3 regions of the Streptomyces sp. NPDC126503 genome follow, and region 1 is predicted to be linked to each of the others. Evidence: riboswitches for the same ligand, from Rfam matches in the RefSeq annotation. Region 1 holds a riboswitch; each other region holds the start of a gene.
The links. A riboswitch is a leader RNA that binds a small molecule or an ion and turns the genes downstream of it on or off. The one in region 1 is predicted to bind cyclic di-AMP.

Region 1 (7,688 bases):
CCCGGGGACGGCCGGGCGCCGCCGTGATGAACGTGACGCTCAGACCCGGCAGGCGCGCGCCCAGCCGCTCCGCGTCCGCCCGCCCGTACAGGTACTCCTTCGCGCGCCCCACCACGAACAGCCGCCCCTCCAGGTCCGGCCCGCCCTCGGCCGCCTCCTCCAGGAGGGCCTTCACCGGCGCCCAGCCCGTACCCGCGCATATATAGGTGCGCAGAGCGTCCGCCGGCCCGTCCGCCGTCAGCGCGCCCCCGGGCGCGCTGAGCCGCAGGACCTCCCCCGGCCCCGTCTCCTCCACCAGGACCGTGCTCATCACCCCGCCGGGCACCCGGCTCACATGCAGCTCCACCGTCCCGTCCGGGCGGGGCGCGTTGCCGAGCGAGTACGTCCGCCAGACGCGCGGGGCCCGCAGCGAACTGACGCTCACGTACTGGCCCGGGCGGTACGGGAAGGGCCGGCGTGGCCGGAGCGTGAGGACGGCCAGGTCCTCGCCGTACCGCGCGTGACGCACCACGTCTGCGTCCCACCAGGCGGGCTCCCCCGCCCCGGCGGCCTCCTCCGCGCCCCGGATCATCAGCTCGGCCACCCGCCCGTACGCCTCGCTCCAGGCCTTCTCCGCCTCCACCGTCCAGGCCGCCCCGGCCGTCTGCGCGAAGGCGGCGAGCAGGCTCGTGCCGACGGCGGCGTACAGCGGGGGAGAAGCCAGGAACCTCCGGTGGTCCCGGCCCAGGTGCGTCAGGTAGGAGGCGAGCCGGGGATCCTCCAGATGGGTCACCACATGCGTGAGGGCGGCGAAGAGACGGTCCCGCTGGGGCCGCATGTCGGCGGGGAACAGGTCGCGTACGCCCGGGTTGTGGCGGAAGAGATGCGCGTAGAAGAAGGCGACGGCGTGTTCGGCCCGTCTCTCGACGACCGCGAACGTGCTCCTGAGTAGCTCGGCATCCACGGGGGGAATCTAGGCCACCGACCTGTACGGAGGGTGTGCGCGATCCTCATACGTCAGGTCGGGGGCCCAGGGGACCGCGCGGGGCGGGCGGTACGGTCGGGGGGTGAGCAGCACCCCCGTACCGCCCCCCGAGCCCTCCGCCGTACCGCCCCAGGTCCCGCCCCCGGCGCCCGCACTCTTCACCTGGGAGTTCGCCACCGACCCGTATCCCGCCTACGCCTGGCTGCGGGAGCACGCCCCCGTCCACCGGACGCGGCTGCCCAGCGGGGTCGAGGCCTGGCTCGTGACCCGGTACGCCGACGCCCGGCAGGCCCTCGCCGACCAGCGGCTCTCCAAGAACCCCGTTCACCATGCCGAACCGGGCAAGACCGGCATTCCGGGCGAGCGCAGCGCGGGGCTGATGACGCACCTGCTCAACATCGACCCGCCCGACCACACCCGGCTGCGCCGACTCGTGTCCAAGGCCTTCACCCCGCGCCGGGTCGCGGAGTTCGCGCCGCGCGTGCGGGAGCTGACCGACCGGCTCATCGACGGCTTCGCGGAGAAGGGGGAGGCCGACCTCATCCACGACTTCGCCTTCCCGCTGCCCATCTACGCCATCTGCGACCTGCTGGGCGTGCCCGCCGAGGACCAGGACGACTTCCGGGACTGGGCGGGGATGATGATCCGGCACGGCGGCGGGCCGCGCGGCGGCGTCGCCCGGTCGGTGAAGAAGATCCGGGGCTACCTCGCCGAGCTGATCCACCGCAAGCGGCAGGACCTCGGCGACGACCTGATCTCCGGGCTCATCCGGGCCAGTGACCACGGCGACCACCTGACCGAGGCCGAGGCCACGGCCATGTGTTTCGTGCTGCTCTTCGCCGGTTTCGAGACCACCATCAACCTCATCGGCAACGGCACCTACCAGCTGCTGCGCCACCCGGAGCAGCGCGAGCGGCTCCAGGCCTCCCTGGCGGCGGGCGAGACCGGGCTCCTGGAGACGGGGGTCGAGGAGCTGCTGCGGTTCGACGGGCCGGTGGAGCTGGCGACCTGGCGGTACGCGACCCGGGACCTGAGCATCGGCGGGCAGGCGATCCCGGCGGGCGACCCGGTCCTGGTGGTCCTGGCCGCCGCCGACCGGGACCCGGCGCGGTTCGCGGAGCCGGACACCCTGGACCTGGCGCGGCGGGACAACCAGCACCTGGGATACGGGCACGGCATCCACTACTGCCTCGGGGCACCGCTCGCGCGCCTGGAGGGACAGGTGGCCGTGGCCACCCTGCTGACCCGGCTGCCGGACCTGCGGCTCGCCGCCGACCCGGCCGAACTGCGGTGGCGCGGCGGGCTCATCATGCGTGGTTTGCGCACGCTTCCGGTGGAATTCTCCCCTTCCGCACGGGTGACTCCAGCTGAGGGCGCGTCAGAAGTGTGATCTTCACGTGATCGCGGGGCGACCGACTTGTGACGGACGTTCGAATGCCGCTACGTTTCGCGGCAGTCTTCAGCCGTCACGCGAAAGGCGTACGTATGCCCTCCGGGAACGGACGACACCGTCGACCCCGTCAGGCCCCCGCTCTCGTCGTCGCGGCGGGCGTGACCGGATCCGCCATGGCGCTGCCGCTGCTCGCCACCGGGTCCGCCTCCGCCGCCGACGCGGCCACCTGGGACCGGGTGGCCGAGTGCGAGTCGGGCGGCCAGTGGAGTGCCCATTTCGGCAACGGGATGTACGGCGGACTCCAGTTCACCCAGGAGAGCTGGGAGCGCCACGGCGGACTCGCCTACGCCCCCAGCGCCGACCTGGCCAGCCGCGCCCAGCAGATCGTGGTGGCCGAGAAGGCGCTCGCCTCGGGCGCGACCGACTGGGCCACCTGCGCCCCGATCGCCGGCCTCGGCAACGACGGGAAGGCCCCGGGGGTGAACCCGGGACCGGCCGTCACGCCGCCGGAGGAGTCGGGCCCCGCCCCGGAGTCGAACCGGACGGCCGGCGCGCCGACCGCCTCGCCCGCCCCGTCCGCCGTGCAGGCCCCTCCCTCCTCCCCGGCCGCCTCGGCGCCCGCGCCGCGGATTTCCGGCGCCCCCGCGGCCTCCTCGGCCCCGGACGCCCCCACGGCCTCCCGGACGCCGGGAGCGGCCGGGACGGCCGCCCCCACCCACCCGGCCGTGCCGGACGCCTCCACCCACCCGGCCGCGCCGAGCGCTCCGACGGCTCCCGGCGCCTCCGACACGCCCGGGACTTCCGGAACGCCCGAAAAGCCCCGTACGGCGGAAGGTGACGCTCCGTCGAGCGTGCCCGGCACCGGCAAGCACCGGGGCGAGGCCGCTCCGGAGGAAACCGGCAAGACGGACACTTCCGCAGAAGCAGGTCGTCATGCCGCACCGACGGGCAAGAGCCCTGAAACCCCGGCGAAGGTCCCGGCGGCCGACGCGCCGGCGGCCGGGGCGGGCGCAACGGACAGTCAGGACACTTCGGACGCCTACACGGTGCGCCCCGGTGACAACCTGACCGTCATCGCGCAGGAGAGGCAACTGCCCGGAGGCTGGACCGCCCTCTATGACGCCAACAGGCGGACGGTGGGCACCGATCCGGACCTCATCCTGCCTGGTCAGAGCCTCGATCTGACGATCGGTTCGACACCGCCCGCCGGGTAGTTCGCGGGGTAATGTCCGGTTCTGCTCAAGTGAGACATGGATCTCTTCGCCCCAACTGGCGTGGCTCGTCCGGAAGATTTGGTTCCGTGACCTCTCACCTGGGCAAACACCCTCCGCCGGAAGGCAAGGAGGGGCGTTATTTCCGCAATGCGCCCCTTTGAACTTCCGGCAGGAGTGTGGCTACGGTCGTCATCGCTCGCCACCGCGGGCCCCGTCGACCGAGAACGCCGAGTCCTGCCGCCGGCCGATGGGAACAGTCGTCGCGTAAGCGCCGTAGGCAGGAGCGGGGGACCCAAGGTAAGTGCCGGCCCCGGTCGTCGAGACAGACGACCGACGTTCGGCTTGGGGTGAAGCCGCGTGCTAGGACACGCGGCCGGGCAACTCTTCGGCCCGAACCCGACAGCTCACCTCGCAGGCGTCGGTGAGGAGAATTTCCATGCTGTTTTCCGGCAAGGGCAAACACCGCCGTCCCTCCAAGGCCACCCAGGTCGTCACGCTCGTCGGCGTCACCGGTGCCGCCGTCGCCGCCCCGCTGATGGCCACGGGCACCGCCTCGGCCGCCACCGCCTCCGAGTGGGACCGCGTCGCCCAGTGCGAGTCCGGCGGCAACTGGTCCATCAACACGGGCAACGGCTACTACGGCGGCCTGCAGTTCTCGGCCTCCACCTGGGCCGCGTACGGCGGCACCGCCTACGCCCCCACCGCCAACCTGGCCTCGAAGACGCAGCAGATCGCCATCGCCGAGAAGGTCCTCGCGGGCCAGGGCAAGGGCGCCTGGCCGAGCTGCGGCGTCGGCCTCTCCCGTGCCACCTACAGCGGCGGCACCACCGAGACCCAGAAGCCGACCGGCACCACCACCTCGCCCGAGCGCCGCTCCGAGCAGCCGACCACGCGCAGCACCAAGCGCACGGCTCCGAAGACGACCGCCCGCGAGACCCCCCGGAGCGTCACCGCCCAGGAGAGCCGCAAGACCGTCACCACCCCGACCGGCAAGAAGGTCAAGAAGGGTGACGGCGAGTACAAGGTCGCGGCCGGCGACACCCTCGCCACCATCGCCCAGACGCACGGCGTCAAGGGCGGCTGGGCCACCCTCTACGACCTCAACCAGGACGTCGTCGAGGACGCCGACCTCATCTACCCGGGCCAGCAGCTCCACCTGAAGTGAGCCTCGCGGTCCTGACGAACTTCCCGCGGTGACCACCCCGGTCCGGCGTGCTCCCCCCGTGCACGCCGGACCGGGGTTCCGTCTGTTACCCCCGAGTACCTCCGGGTGGTTCGTCCCGGGATGCGTGCCCCCGGGTCCTTTTTCGTCCCACGGGGCGGGCGCCCGGCGGGCCGGAGCCCCCGGGCCGGTTAGGCTCTTGTCGCAAGGCGAACGAGACCTTGCGCCGTATGCGTCACACCTAGCGTCACATCCCAGAAGGAGATGCTCGTGCCGTCCATCGACGTCGTCGTAGCCCGGGAAATCCTGGACTCCCGAGGCAACCCCACGGTCGAGGTCGAGGTCGGCCTCGACGACGGCAGCACCGGCCGTGCTGCCGTCCCGTCCGGTGCCTCCACCGGTGCGTTCGAGGCCCTCGAGCTCCGTGACGGCGACCAGAACCGCTACCTCGGCAAGGGCGTCGAGAAGGCCGTCCTGGCCGTCATCGAGCAGATCGGCCCGGAGCTCGTCGGCTACGACGCCACCGAGCAGCGCCTGATCGACCAGGCCATGTTCGACCTGGACGCCACCCCGGACAAGTCCTCGCTCGGCGCCAACGCCATCCTCGGCGTCTCCCTCGCCGTCGCGCACGCCGCCTCCGAGGCCAGCGACCTCCCCCTCTTCCGCTACCTGGGCGGCCCGAACGCGCACCTGCTGCCCGTTCCGATGATGAACATCCTGAACGGCGGGTCGCACGCCGACTCCAACGTGGACATCCAGGAGTTCATGATCGCCCCGATCGGCGCGGAGTCCTTCTCCGAGGCCCTCCGCTGGGGCACCGAGGTCTACCACACCCTCAAGTCCGTCCTGAAGACCAAGGGCCTCTCCACCGGCCTCGGCGACGAGGGCGGCTTCGCCCCGAACCTGGGCTCCAACCGCGAGGCGCTGGACCTCATCCTCGAGGCCATCAAGCAGGCCGGCTACACCCCCGGCAAGGACATCGCGCTCGCGCTCGACGTCGCCGCCTCCGAGTTCTACAAGGACGGCGCCTACGAGTTCGAGGGCAAGGCCCGCTCCGCCGCCGAGATGACCGACTACTACGCGGAGCTCGTCGACGCGTACCCGCTGGTCTCCATCGAGGACCCGCTGTTCGAGGACGACTGGGACGGCTGGAAGACCATCACCGAGAAGCTGGGCTCCCGGGTCCAGCTGGTCGGCGACGACCTCTTCGTCACCAACCCGGAGCGCCTCGCCCGCGGCATCGAGGAGGGCGCTGCCAACGCGCTGCTGGTCAAGGTCAACCAGATCGGCTCGCTGACCGAGACCCTGGACGCCGTCGAGCTGGCCCAGCGCAACGGCTTCAAGTGCATGATGTCCCACCGCTCCGGCGAGACCGAGGACGTCACCATCGCCGACCTGGCCGTCGCCACCAACTGCGGCCAGATCAAGACCGGCGCCCCGGCCCGCTCCGAGCGCGTCGCCAAGTACAACCAGCTCCTGCGCATCGAGGAGATCCTGGACGACGCCGCGGTCTACGCCGGCCGCAGCGCGTTCCCGCGGTTCCGCTCCGCGAACTGAGGCACCGGCACAAGGGCTGACACAGCCCGTCTCCGCACGTCCCCGCACGCGGTCCCGTACCGTGTGCGGGGACGTACGCACGTACAGGGGAGGCGCGCACATGGCCCGGGACCGGTTCTCCACCGCGACCAGGATCAGGCTGCTCGGTGAGCAGACCGCCGCCCGCGTCTACCGCTCCCAGAGCCGCCGCCAGGCCCGCCGTTCCCGGCTCACCGGGCGCGCGGCCTTCCTCGCCCTCGTCGTCTGCTCCCTCGTCGTGGCGCTCGCCTATCCGATAAGGAGCTACGTCTCCCAGCAGGGCGAGATCGCCGAGCAGGAGCGGAAGGCCGCCGAGGCCGCCCGGCGGGTCGAGGAACTGCGGGACGAGAAGGCCCGCCTCCAGGACCCGGCCTACGTCCGCCGCCTCGCCCGCGAGCACCTCCACTACGTGCTGCCCGGCGAGACCGGTTTCACCGTCGACGACCCCGGCGCGGAGCCGCGGCCCCGCAGCGGCCAGGGCCCGGCGGACCGCCCCTGGTACGACAACCTGTGGGACGGCGTGGACCGCGCCGACCGCCCCTGACCGACCCGTACGGCCGACCGACCCGTACGACCCCCCACCGATCCCGTACGACCCCGACGACCAAGGCAGACATGGAAACGCCCCCTCCGCAGACCGAACGCACCGAGCCCACCGAGGCGGACGTCGCCGCCTTCGAGGCGCAGCTCGGACGCCCGCCGCGCGGCCTGCGCGCCATCGCGCACCGCTGCCCGTGCGGCAACCCGGACGTCGTCGAGACCGCGCCCCGGCTCCCCGACGGCACCCCCTTCCCGACCACGTACTACCTCACCTGCCCCCGGGCGGCCTCGGCCATCGGCACCCTGGAGGCCAACGGGGTCATGAAGGAGATGCAGGCCCGCCTCGCCACCGACCCGGAGCTCGCCGCCTCCTACCGGGCCGCGCACGAGGACTACCTCGCGCGCCGCGACGCCATCGAGGTCCTGGAGGGCTTCCCCAGCGCCGGCGGCATGCCCGACCGCGTGAAGTGCCTGCACGTCCTCGTCGGCCACTCGCTCGTGGCGGGCCCGGGCGTCAACCCCTTCGGCGACGAGGCCCTCGCGATGCTGCCGGAGTGGTGGGCGAAGGGCCCGTGCGTGAACCCGTGCGCCGACAAGGCCGAAGAGGAGGCCGCCGAGTGACCCGGGTCGCCGGAATCGACTGCGGTACGAACTCCATCCGCCTCCTCGTCGCCGACGTGCACCCGGAGACGGGAGAACTGATCGAGCTGGACCGGCGGATGACGATCGTCCGGCTCGGACAGGGCGTCGACCGGACCGGCCGGCTCGCCCCCGAGGCGCTGGAGCGGACCTTCGCCGCCTGCCGCGAGTACGCGGAGGTCATCAGGGAACTCGGTGCCG
Region 2 (7,688 bases), on a different contig from region 1:
GCCCAGGGCCGCCGGTGCCTGAGCCGCGGCGAACGCGGCCGCGTCCCACGTCCCGCCGAGCGCCGGGGCCAGCCAGCCGCCCGCCGCCGCGCGGAAGGCGGCCGGGTCGAGTGCCCCCGCGCCCTCCGGCACGGCCCCGAGCAGCGGGGCGGCGGCCGACTCCGGAAGATCCACCAGATTGCAGCGCGCAGCCAGGTCGGGCTCGGCCGGCCAGCTGCCGACCACCACGCCGAGCTGGTCGATCCCGCGCGCCCGCAGCGCCTCGGCCGTCAGGGCCGTGGAGTTGAGCGTCCCGAGACCGGCCGGCGTCACCACGAGGACCGGCGCGCCGAGCAGACCGGCCGCGTCGGCGAGCGTGCCGCCCTCCTCGTCGAAGCGGACCAGAAGCCCGCCCGCGCCTTCCACGAGCACCAGATCGTGCTCGGCCGCCAGGGCGCGCGCCGCCTCGGCGACCTGGCGCGGCCCGACCGGGGCGAGCCCGGCCCGCAGCGCCGCCGTGCCCGGCGCCAGCGGCTCCGGGAACCGGCCCAGCTCGGCCGAGGCCGCCGCCCCCGAGAGCCGTACGACCTCGTCGGCGTCGCCCCGCTCGTCCGGTCCGACCCCGGTCTGCGCGGGCTTCAGGACCGCGACCGAGCGCCCGGCGGCGGTGGCGACGGCGGCGACGGCCGCCGTGACGACCGTCTTGCCGATCTCGGTGCCGGTGCCGCTGACGACGATGATGCTCATGCTGTTCCTTCCTGGCTGGGAGAGACCCGGCGGGGCCGGGCCGTGAGGGGGCCCGCACGGGGGCCGGCGTACGGCTCCGGGCGGACCGGGGAGCCGCGTGGGCGCCGGGCCGTACGGGCGGGGAAGCGCGCGCCGCGAACGGGTGGGCCGGGGCCGGCGGACGGCCCGCCGGGCATCCGGCCCCCGCCGGCACCGGCGGGGGTCCCGGAGCGGCGCCGCTCCCGGAGCGGGAACGGCGCCGGCGCGCGAGGAGCCGTCAGCCGGCGGCCGCGGCCGCCCGTACCGCCGCGCAGATCCGGGCCAGGTCCCCGTCGTCCGTCACGTACGGCGGCATGGTGTAGATCAGGTCGCGGAACGGGCGCAGCCACACGCCCTCCCGGACCGCCGCGCGGGTCGCCGCGGCCATGTCGGCCTCGTGGTCGAGCTGGACGACGCCGATCGCGCCGAGCACCCGCACCTCGCGCACGCCCGGCAGCTCCGCGGCGGCGGCCAGCCCCTCACGGAGCCCGGCCTCGATCCGCTTCACCTCGACCGCCCAGTCCTGCGAGAGCAGCAGGTCGATGGAGGCACAGGCCACCGCGGACGCGAGCGGGTTGCCCATGAACGTCGGCCCGTGCGCCAGCACCGGCACCTCGCCCCGCGAGATCCCGTCGGCCACCCGGCTCGTGCAGAGCGTCGCCGCCATCGACAGATAGCCGCCGGTCAGCGCCTTGCCGAGGCACATGACATCGGGGGACACGCCCGCCTGGTCGGCCGCGAACAGCGTGCCCGTCCGCCCGAAGCCCGTCGCGATCTCGTCGAACACCAGCAGCACGTCGTGCTCGTCGCAGGCCTCGCGCAGCACCCGCAGATAGGCCGGGTCGTGGAAACGCATCCCGCCCGCGCCCTGCACGACCGGCTCCACCACCACGGCGGCCAGCTCGTGCGCGTGCCGCGCGATCCCGGACCGCAGCAGTTCCGCGTACGACTCCTCGTACGCGGCGGGCGGCGCGTCCACGAAGACCTGCCGCTGGAGGACACCGGTCCACAGCTCGTGCATGCCGCCCTGCGGATCGCACACCGACATCGGCTGCCAGGTGTCCCCGTGGTACCCGCCGCGCCAGGTGAACAGCCGCTGCTTGCCGGGACGTCCGAGCGAGCGCCAGTACTGCAGGCACATCTTGGCCGCGACCTCGACGGCGACCGATCCCGAGTCGCTGAGGAAGACGTGCCGCAGCGGCTCCGGGGTGATCTCCACGAGCCGCGCGGCCAGCCGGACGGCCGGTTCATGGGTGAGCCCGCCGAACATGACGTGGCTCATCCGGTCCAGCTGCCCGCGCACCGCCTCGTTCAGCACGGGGTGGTTGTAGCCGTGCACGGCCGACCACCACGAGGACATGCCGTCGATCAACTCCGTGTGCCCCTCGGCCGGTTCGGCGAGGGTGAGGCGCACCCCGGACGCCGACGCGACGACCAGCGGGTCGGTGCGGCCCGGCATGGGGCCGTACGGATGCCAGACGTGCGCCCGGTCCAGGGCGATCAGCTCGTCGGTGCGCATCGCGGCCCTACGCGTTCGGGGCGAGGTCCGTGCCTGCGCCCCGGCGGCGCACCGCGACGAGGTCCGTGCGGGCCTCCGTGGCCGCCGGCGCCTCCGGCACCGTGTGCCCGCCGCACGGGCCGCAGCCGCCGCCCTCCCCGGCGTGCGAACCGCAGCCGGCCGCGGCGTGCGACCCGCAGCCGCCCGGCGCGGCGGCGGCCGCCTCGACGGCGTCCGCCCGGTGCCGCGGCAGGGTCGGCGTGTCCGTGCCCTCCACGACGAAGCCCGCGTCGGCGATCATCTCCAGGTCGGCCTTGCCGGCCTGGCCCTCGCTCGTCAGGTAGTCACCGAGGAAGATCGAGTTCGCGATGTTCAGGGCCAGCGGCTGCATCGAGCGCAGGTGCACCTCGCGGCCGCCCGCGATGCGGACCTCGACGTCCGGGCAGACGAACCGCACCATCGCGAGGATCCGCAGGCAGCGCTGCGGGGTGAGGTTCCACTCCTTGGCCAGCGGCGTGCCCTCGAAGGGGATGAGGAAGTTGACCGGGACCGAGTCCGAGCCCAGCTCGCGCAGCGCGTAGACCACGTCGACCAGGTCCTCGTCGGTCTCGCCCATGCCCGCGATCAGACCCGAGCAGGCCGAGAGGCCGGCGGCGTGCGCCTTCTGCACCGTGTCCACCCGGTCCGCGTAGGTGTGGGTGGTGGTGATCTCCCCGTAGGTGCCCTCGGAGGTGTTCAGGTTGTGGTTGTACGCGTCGGCGCCGGCCTCCCGCAGCCGCTCCGCCTGGCCGTCGGAGAGCAGACCGAGACAGGCGCAGACCTCGACGCCCTCGTTCTGCTCCTTGATCGCCTCGATGGTCCTGCCGACCCGCTCGACGTCACGGTCCGTCGGGCCGCGCCCGCTCGCCACCAGGCAGACCCGCTTGGCTCCGCCCGCCACACCGGCCGCGGCCGCCTGGGACGCCTCGTCCGGCTTCAGCCAGGTGTACTTCAGGATCTCGGCCTTGGAGCCCAACCGCTGCGAACAGTACGAGCAGTCCTCGGGGCAGAGGCCCGACTTCAGGTTGACCAGGTAGTTGAGCTTCACCCGCCGCCCGAACCACTGGCGGCGCACCTTGCCGGCCGCGGCCACCACATCGAGCAGTTCGTCGTCGGAGGTCGCCAGGACGGCGAGCGCTTCTTCACGGGTCGGCGGCTCGCGCCGCAGCCCCTTCTCCACCAGCGTGTTCAGCAGGTCCATAACCGCTGATCCTCGCCTACGGCGCACCCCGCGGCCAAGGAGGATCCGAACAAACGACGCCGTTCGAGGTGTGTGTATGACCACATCCCGGCCCCGCCGTCCTGCGGCTATGGTCTGTCCGCTGCCTACAAAAGGAACGTCGCATGCCACAGGCCGACGAGACGCGGGCCGCGGGCCCGCGCCGTACCGCGTTCGACTGGACCGAGGCCGAGGCGCGACGCCGCGCGCAGGCGGGACTCGTCCGTACGCTGCGGCCCCGCGAGGCGGTGACGGACCTGCTGGACCTGGCGGGCAACGACTACCTCGGGCTGACCCGCCACCCGGAGGTCACCGCGGCGGCGGCCGACGCGGCCCGCCGCTGGGGCGCGGGCTCCACCGGCTCCCGGCTCGTCACCGGCACCACCGCCCTGCACACCCGCCTGGAGCGCGAACTCGCCGCCTTCTGCGGCTTCGAGGCGGCCCTCGTCTTCTCGTCCGGCTACACCGCCAACCTGGCCGCGCTCACCGCGCTCGGCGGCCGGGACTCCCTCGTGGTCTCCGACGCCGCCAATCACGCCTCGATCGTGGACGGCTGCCGGCTCGCCCGCGCGGAGACGGCCGTGGTCCCGCACGCCGATCCCGAGGCCGTACGGAAGACCCTGGAGGCGCATCCCGGGCGGCGGGCCCTCGTCGTCAGCGACTCCGTCTTCTCCGTCGACGGCGACAAGGCCCCGCTCACCGCGCTCGCCGAGGCCTGCCGGGCCCACGGCGCCGGACTCGTCGTGGACGACGCCCACGGCTTCGGCGTCCTCGGCGACGGCGGCCGGGGCGCGCTCCACGAGGCCGGTCTCGCCGGGGACGCGGACGTGGTGGCCACCCTGACCCTTTCCAAGTCCCTCGGCAGCCAGGGCGGTGCCGTCCTCGGCCCGGCGCGGGTGATCGAGCACCTCGTGAACGCGGCCCGCACCTTCATCTTCGACACCGGGCTCGCCCCGGCCGCCACGGGCGGCGCCCTCGCGGCGCTCCGCCTGATCGAGGCCGCGCCCCGGCTCGCGGAACAGGTCCGTACCGTCGCCACCACCCTGCACCGCCGGCTCACCGAGGCCGGGCTGACCGCGGCCCGGCCGGACGCGGCGGTCGTCTCCGTTCGCGCGCCCTCCCCGGAGGCGGCGCTGCGCTGGGCCGCCGACTGCCGAGAACTCGGTCTGGTGGTGGGCTGCTTCCGGCCCCCGTCCGTCCCGGACGGTATCTCGCGGCTGCGGCTCACCGCTCGCGCCGACCTTTCCGCCGCCGACGTCGAGCGCGCGGTCGGCACCGTCCTGCGGACGGCCCCGGAAGGCGCCTGAGCCGCTCCGGCCCCACGAGGGGGCGTCCGAGCCCGGCGGCGACGACACCGGTGAGCCCGCCGACCGCGCCGGCAAAGGCCCCGCGGGCCCGGGGTTACGGCAGGTCAGGGCAGTTCACCGCTTCGAGCGACAGATGGGGCCCTCTCCCGGGAGAACGCCGCCCGGGGCGGCACGATCGGTGGCACTCTGACGCGGAAGCGCGATCCGGGGCGGCCGGCCGCCCCGGCGGGAAAGGGACAGCGTCGTCATGGCCGATCACCTGGAAGCATCCGTCACGCTGCCGAGCGAGCCCGCCTCGGTCCCCAGGGCCCGGCGCCATGCCGTGGAGGTCCTGGCCGCGTGGGGCCTGGACGGGGCGACGGAGGCGGTGGACGCGATCCGGCTGATCGTCTCCGAGCTGGCGACCAACGCCGTGCAGCACACCTTCGGGCAGTCGCCGACCTTCACGGTGGGCCTCCGCCTCGAGCGCGAGGAGCGGCTCGTCGTCGGGGTCACCGACAGCCACCCGCGCCGGCCGCGCCGCCTGCCGGCCGCCGTCCAGCAGGACAACGGCCGGGGCATGGGCATCATCCGCGTCCTGGCGGCGGAGGCCGGCGGCCGCCTCTCGGTGACCCCGACCGCCGACGGCGGCAAGACGGTCGCGATCACGATGCCGTGGACGGCGGCGCCGGTCCCGGTCTGACGGGACGGCGGGCGGGACCCCGGGGCCCTGCGCGCCGCCCGCGGGGGGCGAGGGGCAGGGGAGCCGTCCGGGGCCCCTCGGACCGGCCCGGGGGCCGGTGTGTTCTTCTCCGGCCTTCCGGCCCTTCCGTCAGGGGCCGCTTGACGCGCGGCCCCGGCCCGGACCCCGGTTCCCGCGCCGCCAGGGCGGGGACGGGCCGCCCGGGCGGGACGGCGGCCGGAGGCGGAGCCGGGTCAGCGGACCCGGCCGTAGAGGACCTTCGAGGTCCAGATCTTGTCGAGCTTCACCCAGGACCCCGTCTTGGGGGAGTGCCAGATCTTGCCGCTCCCGGCGTAGATCCCCACGTGGTAGACCCTTCCACCCGAGTGGAAGAAGACCAGGTCCCCCTTCTGCCGGCTGGAGGCGGAGATGTGCCGGGTCTTGTTGTACTGCTGCTGCGCGGTGCGGGGCAGCGTCTTGCCCGCCTGCTTGTAGGCGTAGAGCGTCAGTCCTGAGCAGTCGAACCGGCTGGGTCCGACGGCCCCGTACTTGTAGGGCGCCCCCTTCTTGGCCGCCGCGACGGTCAGTGCCTTGCTCGCGTGGGCCGTGGCCGCCTGGGCCTCCGGCGCCGCACCCGGCGCGACGAGCGTGCCGCCGACGGCGGCGAGGGTGAGAGCCGAGACGGCTCCGGCCCGGGACAGCAGGGACGGGACATGCATCTGCGCAGTCATGCGCAACCCTTCGTCAGCCGCCTGTGAAGGATGACCTGTCGGGTTCGGGCAGGCGAAGATGCCCGGCCGCGGCTGCGGCTTCACCCCGAGGGCCGGTCGCGTCGCGGTATGCGGCGCGCACGTCCCGTACTGCTCGGGTCCTCCACTCCTGCCGATCCACTCCTGTCGACCAGGCGTCCGGGACAGCGGCAGGACTCGGCGTCCGCCCGGACCGCCCCGCCGCGGTGGCGGGGGCTTGTCGTCGTGAGGGATCTTGACCCACGACACGGCCGAAAACCGAGCGGAAACGGCGATTTGTGAGGCTCCTCACGACTGATCCATACGGGTGGACAAGCGGGTTTCGTGATCGTCGTAGGTTTGGCCAACGAGCCCCGCACCAGGGGTGGAACGTCTCATTCCGCCAGATGCGTACACCTGTTGTGCAAGTCACCCCCTCTCCATGTCGATACGTCGACTACGCCGAACGAGGGAGCGTTTCCGCAGTTCGCGTGGGCCGTCCGGGGCTCGACACGACACGCGGGAATGTCAACTGACGGATCGCCGGGGCAGCGTGACGCGGTCCGCCCGGCGCTCTCCGTCCAGCACGCGCAGAGCCTCCGTCAGCGTGCCCGCGTGCACCTCGCTCTCGCCCCGGATGTGCATGAGCGTCAGGGCCTCGCGCAGTGCCCGCGCCTGGCCCACCAGCGCCTGCGCCGCGCGCAGAGCGCCGTAGGTGTGCGCCCCCCGGGACGGGTTGATCCGCCCGAGGAGGTCCACGACTTCGAGGTACGCGTCGATGAACTCGCCCTCCGCGCGGGTCAGCGCGGGCAGCGGCGGAAGCTCGGGGAACACGGCCGCCTCACCTGCCGGAACCGCCGGCGGGACCCCGCCGGCTCGTGAGGACGTGGTCCACCAGTCCGTACGCGAGCGCCGCCGGCGCGTCGAGGACGGTGGGCCGGTCGAGGTCGGCGTCGATCCGCTCCCGGGGCTGCCCGGTGTGCCCGGCGAGCAGCCCGGCCATCAGGGCCCGCAGCCGCAGGAGTTCGCGGGCGTGGAGGTCGAGGTCGCCGAGCTGCCCCCGCAACGGCTCGTCCAGGGACGGTTGCTGGAGTGTGACGCGGGCGCCGGGCAGCATCATCCGTTTGCCGGGTGCGCCGGCCGCGAGGAGCACCGCCGCGGCGGCCGTGGCCTGCCCCAGGCAGGTCGTCTCCACGTCGCTCGCGAGCGACCCCATCGTGTCGTGGATCGCGGTCATGGCGCCGAGGTCGCCGCCGGGACTGTTGATGTACAGCGCGATGTCCCGTCCCGGTGCCTGGTGGTCGAGGAGCAGGAGCTGCGCGATGACGTCCGTCGCCGCCGTCTCGTCCACGGCCGCGCCGAGGAAGACGATCCGGGCGTCGAGGAGCTTGGAGTACGGATCGAGGGTGCGGCTCCCGTCGCCGGTCCGCTCCGTGAACTCGGGAAGGACGTGACGTGCGTCCATGGCTGAGCACCTCCGTGTAAAAAATGT
Region 3 (7,688 bases), on a different contig from region 1:
GGTGGAGGTCGAGGAGGCCGCCGCCGCGCTGGACGTCTCCGCCGCCACGATCCGCCGCGACCTGGACGAACTCGCCGAGCAGCGGCTGCTCGTGCGCACCCGGGGCGGCGCGGTCGCCCACGGCGTCTCGTACGAGCTTCCGCTGCGCTACAAGTCCACCCGGCACACGCCGGAGAAGCGGCGGATCGCGGCCGCCGTGGCGGATCTGATCGCGCCCGGCGAGGTCGTGGGACTCAACGGCGGTACGACGACGACGGAGGTGGCGCGGGCGCTCGCGGTGCGGTTCGCCGGCGAGCGGGCACAGGCGCCGGGTGCCGTCCCGGCCGCGCCGGCGCTGACCGTGGTCACCAACGCCCTCAACATCGCCGGCGAGCTGGCCGTGCGGCCGGCGATCAAGCTGGTCACGACGGGCGGGGTGGCGCGTCCGCAGACGTACGAGCTGGTGGGACCACTGACGGCCGGCGTGCTCGGCGAAGTCGTCCTGGACGTGGTGGTGCTCGGCGTCGACGGCATGGACGCCGAGCTGGGCGTGATGGCCCATCAGGAGGAGGAGGCGGCCGTCAGTCGTCTGTTCGCCGAGCGGGCGAGCCGGGTCGTGGTCGTGACGGACTCCTCGAAGCTGGGCCGGCGGGCGTTCGCCCGCATCTGCGGGACCGGCCGCGTCGACCTCCTCGTCACGGACTCCGCCGTCCCGGCGGAGGCGGTCGCGCGGTTCGGCGAGGCGGGCGTGAAGGTGCTGACCGTCTGACCGACCGCGCCGCCGCCCTCGTGCCGGAGTCACCGGGGCCGGGCGGCGGGCGGCCGTTCAGTGGCCGGCGTACGCGGCCCGGCGGGCGGTGGCGTCCAGCAGGGCCAGGGCGTCGGCGGCGGTCCGGCCGGGGGCACGGTTCCAGGGTCCGATCAGCCCGGTCCAGCCCCGGGCGCGCAGCTCGGTGACGATCCAGGCGGCGGCCTGGTTCATGGTGTCGGCGCTGCCGTAGCCGAGGCGGTGGGCGGCGAGCAGGGCGCCGCAGACGCAGCGGGCGCCCCGGGCGTCGCGGAGCCGGTACGGGGCGTTCTGCCAGCCCCATTCCTCCAGGACCTGGCGGGCGTAGCCGAGGTGCACCGAGGGGCGCAGATCGGCCTGGCCGATCCGGCGCCACACGTGCAGGCGGTCCGGGAGCGCGGCTCCGACGCGGCCGGGGAGCCGGCGCTCGGCGGGCAGGGCGGGCGGCAGCGCGTCGAGGGCCTCGGCGACGAGCCGGTCCACCGGGACGGTGAGGAGGGCGCGCCAGTCCTCCCCCGGCCGCTCCTCCGGGCCCGGGTTCTCGCCGGGGGGAGCGGGGGCGGGGGCCTGGCCGTGCCAGTTCTCGACGATCCGCTGCCAGGTCGCGCTCTCGTACAGGGCGGCGGCCTCGCGGTCCAGGGCGTCGGGGCCGAGCAGGGAAGGGGCGGAGGACATGGGCGGCTCCTGAGGTCGGAGGACCTCATCCTTCAGCACAAATGTCGACTTCGCGACATTTGCCCCTTTCGTGGGCGCGGCGCTCGGCCACCCCTTTTCACGCCACCCGAAGGGGGAGCATTTCACCCGCTTCCCTTTCGATCGGAATTACAGCCCATATTCGGACATTGCGCTCCGGGTGACGCGTTTCACTTCCCGGCCCGCCCGGAGGGGTTCCGGCGTCGGCCGAGCCGTACGCCGCAAGGCCGTTCGCCCGGCCGCCGCTCCACAGGATCTTGAATGCGCGAATTCCGGGAACCGCTTTTCCGTGAATGCGCGGGGCGACGCCTTGTTCCCGGCCCCCTTTCTGGCCTACGGTCACCCCCATTCAGGCGGACCGCCGAATCCTGCCACCGCCTGAAAACCTCCCTTTTCACCCGACGGCAGGAGCGGGGGACCCACGAACACGCCGGTCCGGCCTTCCGGAGCGGCTCGGGGTGAAGCCGCGTGCGCGCGGCCGGACACCTCCCGTCCGAACCCGACAGCTCACCCCGCAGGCGCCGGAGAGGAAGCCGTCATGCCTGCACACGGTAAGCACCGCCGCCCTCGGCGCCGCACCGTCCCCCGTGGTCTCGCCCTCGCCGGTTCGGGCGGCGCCGCGCTGGCCCTGCCGCTCGTCGTACCCGCCTCGGCCGGTGCCCAGCCGGTCGCCGGGGCCCCGCAGACCGCCGCCCACGCGCTCCCGGCGGCGCCTTCCGCCCGGCCGGCCGCGACCGTCCCCGCCACGCTCCCCGCCGCTCCCGCCACGACCCGCACCTATACCGTCGTGAAGGGCGACTCCCTTTCCGGCATCGCACGGGAGAAGGGAATTCAGGGCGGCTGGAAGGCTCTTTACCGGGCCAACCGGACCGTGGTGGGTGACAATCCGTCACTCATTCACCCCGGGCTCGAACTGACGATTCGTCGGGATTCCGCGAAGGCTCCCGCGGCGAAGACCCCGGCCGGCACCAGCGAGCGCGCGAGCCGCGGCGAGCGGCGCTCGGCTCCCGCCTCCTCCGGTGCCGCCGCGGCTCCGGCCGCCGCTCCCGCCGCGGCACCTGCCGCCCGGGCCGCCACGACGGCCTACGCCGACAACCTGGACGGCTGGATCCGCGAGTCGCTCGACGTCATGGCCCGGTACGGCATCCCCGGTTCGTACGACGGCATCCTGCGCAACGTGATGCGCGAGTCCTCCGGCAACCCGCGGGCCATCAACCTGTGGGACTCCAACGCCGCGGCCGGCACCCCGTCGAAGGGCCTGCTCCAGGTCATCGAACCGACCTTCATGGCCTACCACGTGCCGGGCACGTCCATGGACCTCTTCGACCCGGTCGCGAACATCACCGCCGCCTGCAACTACGCGGCGGACCGCTACGGCTCGATTGACAACGTCAACGGCCCGTACTGACGTCCGAGGCGGCCGTCCGGCGTCCGAAGTGCCCGGTGAACCAGGAGGCGGCGAGCTCCGCCACCTCCTCCAGGGCGCCCGGCTCCTCGAAGAGGTGGGTGGCGCCGGGCACGACCTCCAGCCGGTTCTCGCAGCGCAGCATCGCCTGTGCCTTCCGGTTGAGGTCCAGGACGAGCGCGTCGCGTCCGCCCACCACGAGGAGGGTGGGGGCGTCGACCCGGGCCAGCCGTTCGTGGGCCAGGTCGGGCCGGCCCCCGCGCGAGACGATCGCCGCGGGCCGGGCACCGGTCCCGCCGCCCGCCGTACCGACCGGCCCGGCCGCCGCCCACAGGGCGGCGGCCGCTCCCGTGCTCGCGCCGAACCAGCCGAGCGGCAGCCCCCGGGCCGCCGGCTCCGCCGCCAGCCACTCCGTGGCCCGGGCCAGGCGTCCGGCGAGCATCGGCGTGTCGAAGACGAGCCGCCGGTCGGCCGCCTCGTCCTCGGTGAGCAGGTCGAAGAGGAGCGTGCCGAGGCCCGCCCGGTTCAGGGCTCCGGCCACCGCCCGGTTGCGGGGGCTGTGCCGGCCGCTGCCGCTGCCGTGGGCGAACAGGACGACGCCGTGCGCGTCCTCGGGCACGGCCAGCCGCCCGGCGAGGGTGCCCCCGCCCTCCGGCAGCGGGAGTCGGACGTCCGACTCCCGGACGACGGGTCCGTGCACGGCCCGGCTGTGCGCGAGCCGGGCGACGACCTCCTCGTCGGAGGTCGCGGAGAAGTCCTCGTAGAACTGGCCGACCGCGGCGAAGCCGTCCGGCGTGTGGACACACACGGTCTCGTCCGCCTCCCCGCCGAGGCGGGTGGTCCAGCCGCGGGGGGCGACCGGGACGGCGAAGACGATCCGTGCCGCGCCCCGGGCGCGGACGACCCGGCAGGCCGCGAGCGCGGTGGCCCCGGTCGCGAGCCCGTCGTCGACCACGAGGACCGTCCTGCCGTCGAGCGGTACGGGCCGCCGGCCGCCCCGGTAGCGGCGAGCGCGCCGCTCCAGCTCGGCGCGCTCGCGTTCCTCGACAGCCGCGAGGTCACCCGGGGCCACCCGGGCGTCGCGGAGCACCTGGTCGTTCAGGACCCTGACGCCGCCCTCTCCGATGGCCCCCATCGCGACCTCGGGCCGGTACGGCACGCCCAGCTTCCGTACCACGCAGATGTCGAGCGGCGCGCCGAGGGCGTCGGCGACCTCGGCGGCCACGGGGACCCCGCCCCGGGGCAGGCCGAGGACCGTGACGTCGAGGGCCGCGAGGTGGCCGAGGCGGGCGGCGAGGCGCCGTCCCGCGTCGGTCCGGTCCGTGAAGTACATGCTCGGCCGCCTTCCGCCGTCCGCGTGCGCCGCGGCTTCCGGGCGGTGCCGGGGCCCTGCCCCCGGCCCGTGCTCCCTCCAGGGTAGGCACGCCCCCACCGTCGCCCGCACCCCAAGGGAGCGGCCCGGGGCCGGGTCAGGCGGCGAGGAAGGCCTCGATGGCCTCGGCGAGGGCCTTCGGGGTCTCCTCGGGGGCGTAGTGGCCGGCGTCCTCGAGGACGTGGAGGCGGGCGTTGGGGTACCAGCGCAGCCAGGTGGCCTCCATGGCCTCCGCGCCGAGGGCGGGGTCGTGGGCGCCGACGACGAGCAGGACGGGCACGGGGTTGTCGCGGACGCGCTCGTGGAAGTCGGCGCGGGCCCAGGAGTCCAGGTAGGCGCGGAAGGCGGTGGCCGACGAACGGTTCACGGACCGTTCGACGCGGGTGCCGAGCCAGGTGTCGTCGTACCGCCCGCCGGTGGTGCGGTCGATGATGGCGCGCCGGTTCGCGGGCTCGGCGGCGGCCCCGGCGAAGAGTTCCCAGGTCTCGGGGTCGAGCGGGAAGCCCGCGGCGGAGACCGGTGAGATGCCGACGAGGGACCGGACGCGGCCGGGCTCGTCGAGGAGCATCACCTGGGCGGCCTTGGCGCCCATGGAGTGACCGATGACGGTGAAGGAGTCCCAGCCCAGGTCGTCGGCGACGGCGAGGGCGTCGGCGGCGACCTCTTCCATCGTGTAGTCGCCGGGCGTGTCGCGGGCCTCGCCGTAGCCGCGGCAGTCGAGGAAGGCGTACTGCCCGGCGGCTGGGTCGAGGTGGTCGCGGAGCGGGGCGAAGCTGGTGCGGTCGCCGAACCAGTTGTGGAGCACGAGGGCACGACCCGGCCCCTCGCCGTGCACCTCGTACGGAAGAACCCTGCCGGTCATCGCGCCCCCTGGTGGCCTGGGAAGGGCCCGCACCTCTCGGCGGCGCCCGACGACCGAGTGTGGCGTCCCGGTCGCGCGCAGTCAAAGGGGCGGTCCGGGGGACTCGTCCGGCGCGTCACCCGGTCGGTCCCGTGGCGCTGGTCGCCCCGGCCGGGCGCGGCGAGGCTGGGGGTGGCCTGTCGCTCAGGCCGGAGGACTCAGGGCGTCAGCCCCGGAGGAGGACACGTGCAGCAGGACAAGCAGCCCGAGTACCGGCCGGTGGTCTTCCGGGACCGCTCGGCGGGGTACGCGTTTCTGACGCGGTCGACGGCGACCAGCGACACCACCATCGAGTGGGACGACGGGAACACGTATCCGGTGATCGACGTGGAGATCTCGTCGGAGAGCCACCCGTTCTACACGGGCAAGGCGCGGACGGTCGACACGGAGGGCCGGATCGCGAAGTTCGAGCGCCGGTACGGCGAGCAGGGCTGAGCCGTGGCGGCGGGTCCCGGCCGGGGCGGGTGCGTGTCGAGAACGGCGCGCCCGGCCCCGGCCGGCGGGGAAGGGCTCAGCCCTTGACGACGCCGGACTTGGCGACCTTGATGCTGGCACTGGTGCGGCCGGACTGGGAGCCGAGGGACTCGATCTTCTTCACCAGGTCCTGGCCCTCCACGACCTCGCCGAAGACGACGTGCTTGCCGTCGAGCCAGCTGGTGACGATCGTGGTGATGAAGAACTGCGAACCGTTGGTGTTGCGGCCCGCGTTCGCCATGGAGAGCAGGTACGGGCGGTCGTGCTTCAGCGTGAAGTTCTCGTCGGCGAACTTCTCGCCGTAGATGCTCTTGCCGCCGGTGCCGTTGCCGTTGGTGAAGTCACCGCCCTGCAGCATGAACTCCGGGATGACGCGGTGGAACGGGGAGCCCTCGTAACCGAAGCCGTGCTCGCCGGTGGCGAGCTCACGGAAGTTGCGCGCCGTCTTCGGGACGACGTCGTCGAACAGCTTGAAGACGATCCGGCCGGCCGGCTCGTCGTTGATGGTGATGTCGAAGAACACGTTGTCGTTGCTCATGGGGACATCCTGTCATTACCCCCGTACCGCACGCGCACGGGCCGCCTCCCGCCGTGTCACGTCGCGGGTGCCCCGCCGCCCGGGGAGGGGGCGAGGGGCACCCGCGACGGCATCCGCGCGCGGGATCAGAGCAGTCCGCCGCCCCGCTGGTCCAGGGCGCCCTCGGCGGCCTGGCCGGCCTCGTGGACGACGGTCTCGACGGCCTGGTCCTCCTGGAGCAGTCCGGTGGCTCCGCCGAGGGGCGCTTCGGCGGCGTCGGCCTGCGGCGGCGGGGTGATGAGGGCGGTGACGACGCCTGCGGCGAGGGAGGCGATGGCGAGCATGCTGCGCTTCTTCATGCCCTGGTCAACTGCTCAGCGGCCGAGGAGTTACGGTTCGCCGGCCACGGATCCATCCGAGGAGGAGCAGCGAGGCGACGGCGGCCAGGGCGCACCAGGTGGAGACGAACGCCGTGCGCCACAGCAGCGCGCAGAGCGCCGCGCCCGCGCCGGTGGCGAGGCCGAGCAGGCGGAGCCGCCGGTCCCGGGCGAGGAGCAGGGCTCCGACGGTCGCGAAGAGGTAGCCGGCGAGGACCACGGGGGCGTACGGCAGGCCGACGGCGTATCCGACGGTGCGTCCGTGGATCTCGGCGGTGACGGGGGCGGTGGCGAGCCGGTGGGCGAGGAAGGCGGCGGTCCCGAGTCCGGCGGCGAGCGGCGCGTACAGGCGCGGCCGGTCGCCGGGCCGGGCGGCGGCGAGGACGCCGAGCGGCACCCAGAGCGGCAGCAGGGGCAGGGCGATCACGGCCCAGAGGAGGGTGGCCGGGCCGGCTCCCCCGCCACCGCTCCACACGGCGGCCTCCACGGCCTGGTGGGCGCCGAGGAGCAGGGGCAGGGCCGCGAGCGGGGCGTCGCCCGGACGGCGCACCGAGGCGAGGGCCACCACCCCGGCCGCTCCGATCCCGAGACCCGCCCAGAGGTCCGCCGCCGCACTCCAGCACATGTCCGATGTGTACCGCGTCCGCCGCGGGGGCGCCCCCGCGACACCGGGGCGGGGAGGCCCCCGCCTCCGAGGGCCGCCGTTCAGGCTCCGGTGGGTTCCGACTCCATGTACACGGTCGTCCCGGTCCTGCGGGCGCGGTCGACGGCGGCGAGGCGGCGGAACTCTCGGGGGTCCATCTCGCGCTCCCACTCCTCCAGGGTCCGCACCCGGTACTCGCTGTGCTCCCCGGGGTCGAGGACGATCCCGGCGATCTGTTCGTCGGTCAGCTCGCCGCCGTCGAAGACGAATCCGATGTGGTTCGCCGGCCAGGCGGCACCCCGGTCCGTGGTGAAGTCGGCGCCGAGGAGGCGCGGCGGGCCGGTGAAGACGATCCCGGTCTCCTCGCGGCACTCGCGCAGGGCGGTCTGCCAGGGCGTCTCCCCCGGGTCCATGTTGCCGCCGGGCCACTGCCACCGGCAGGACTCGGCTCCGTAGCCGGCGCGCAGCTGGAAGGGGCGCCCCGCCGTGTCCGTGAAGTAGAGACAGGCGTAGGCCGTCGCTCTCGGCAGGGTCTCGACG

Region 2: another riboswitch for cyclic di-AMP. It lies ahead of ABTY40_RS06450 (C40 family peptidase); the one in region 1 lies ahead of ABTY40_RS19565 (transglycosylase family protein).
Region 3: another riboswitch for cyclic di-AMP. It lies ahead of ABTY40_RS15585 (LysM peptidoglycan-binding domain-containing protein); the one in region 1 lies ahead of ABTY40_RS19565 (transglycosylase family protein).

Annotation. Positions count from the first base shown of each region.
Region 1 covers NZ_JBEORS010000014.1:114,831-122,518, forward strand. The annotation lists gene ABTY40_RS19550 (globin domain-containing protein) at 1-943, opposite strand, end outside; gene ABTY40_RS19555 (cytochrome P450 family protein) at 1,047-2,354, shown strand; gene ABTY40_RS19560 (transglycosylase family protein) at 2,516-3,571, shown strand; cyclic di-AMP (ydaO/yuaA leader) riboswitch at 3,831-4,004, shown strand; gene ABTY40_RS19565 (transglycosylase family protein) at 4,008-4,736, shown strand; gene eno (phosphopyruvate hydratase) at 5,004-6,290, shown strand; gene ABTY40_RS19575 (FtsB family cell division protein) at 6,391-6,852, shown strand; gene ABTY40_RS19580 (DUF501 domain-containing protein) at 6,924-7,469, shown strand; gene ABTY40_RS19585 (Ppx/GppA phosphatase family protein) at 7,466-7,688, shown strand, end outside.
Region 2 covers NZ_JBEORS010000003.1:281,321-289,008, reverse strand. The annotation lists gene bioD (dethiobiotin synthase) at 1-726, opposite strand, end outside; gene ABTY40_RS06470 (adenosylmethionine--8-amino-7-oxononanoate transaminase) at 983-2,263, opposite strand; gene bioB (biotin synthase BioB) at 2,271-3,482, opposite strand; gene ABTY40_RS06460 (8-amino-7-oxononanoate synthase) at 3,626-4,807, shown strand; gene ABTY40_RS06455 (ATP-binding protein) at 5,055-5,489, shown strand; gene ABTY40_RS06450 (C40 family peptidase) at 5,723-6,199, opposite strand; cyclic di-AMP (ydaO/yuaA leader) riboswitch at 6,203-6,385, opposite strand; gene ABTY40_RS06445 (hypothetical protein) at 6,725-7,030, opposite strand; gene ABTY40_RS06440 (ATP-dependent Clp protease proteolytic subunit) at 7,038-7,661, opposite strand.
Region 3 covers NZ_JBEORS010000010.1:21,604-29,291, reverse strand. The annotation lists gene ABTY40_RS15595 (DeoR/GlpR family DNA-binding transcription regulator) at 1-748, shown strand, start outside; gene ABTY40_RS15590 (DUF6197 family protein) at 806-1,441, opposite strand; cyclic di-AMP (ydaO/yuaA leader) riboswitch at 1,825-1,993, shown strand; gene ABTY40_RS15585 (LysM peptidoglycan-binding domain-containing protein) at 1,998-2,867, shown strand; gene ABTY40_RS15580 (alpha/beta family hydrolase) at 2,851-4,197, opposite strand; gene ABTY40_RS15575 (alpha/beta fold hydrolase) at 4,334-5,098, opposite strand; gene ABTY40_RS15570 (type B 50S ribosomal protein L31) at 5,324-5,572, shown strand; gene ABTY40_RS15565 (peptidylprolyl isomerase) at 5,649-6,149, opposite strand; gene ABTY40_RS15560 (hypothetical protein) at 6,275-6,487, opposite strand; gene ABTY40_RS15555 (DUF6629 family protein) at 6,495-7,130, opposite strand; gene ABTY40_RS15550 (NUDIX domain-containing protein) at 7,211-7,688, opposite strand, start outside.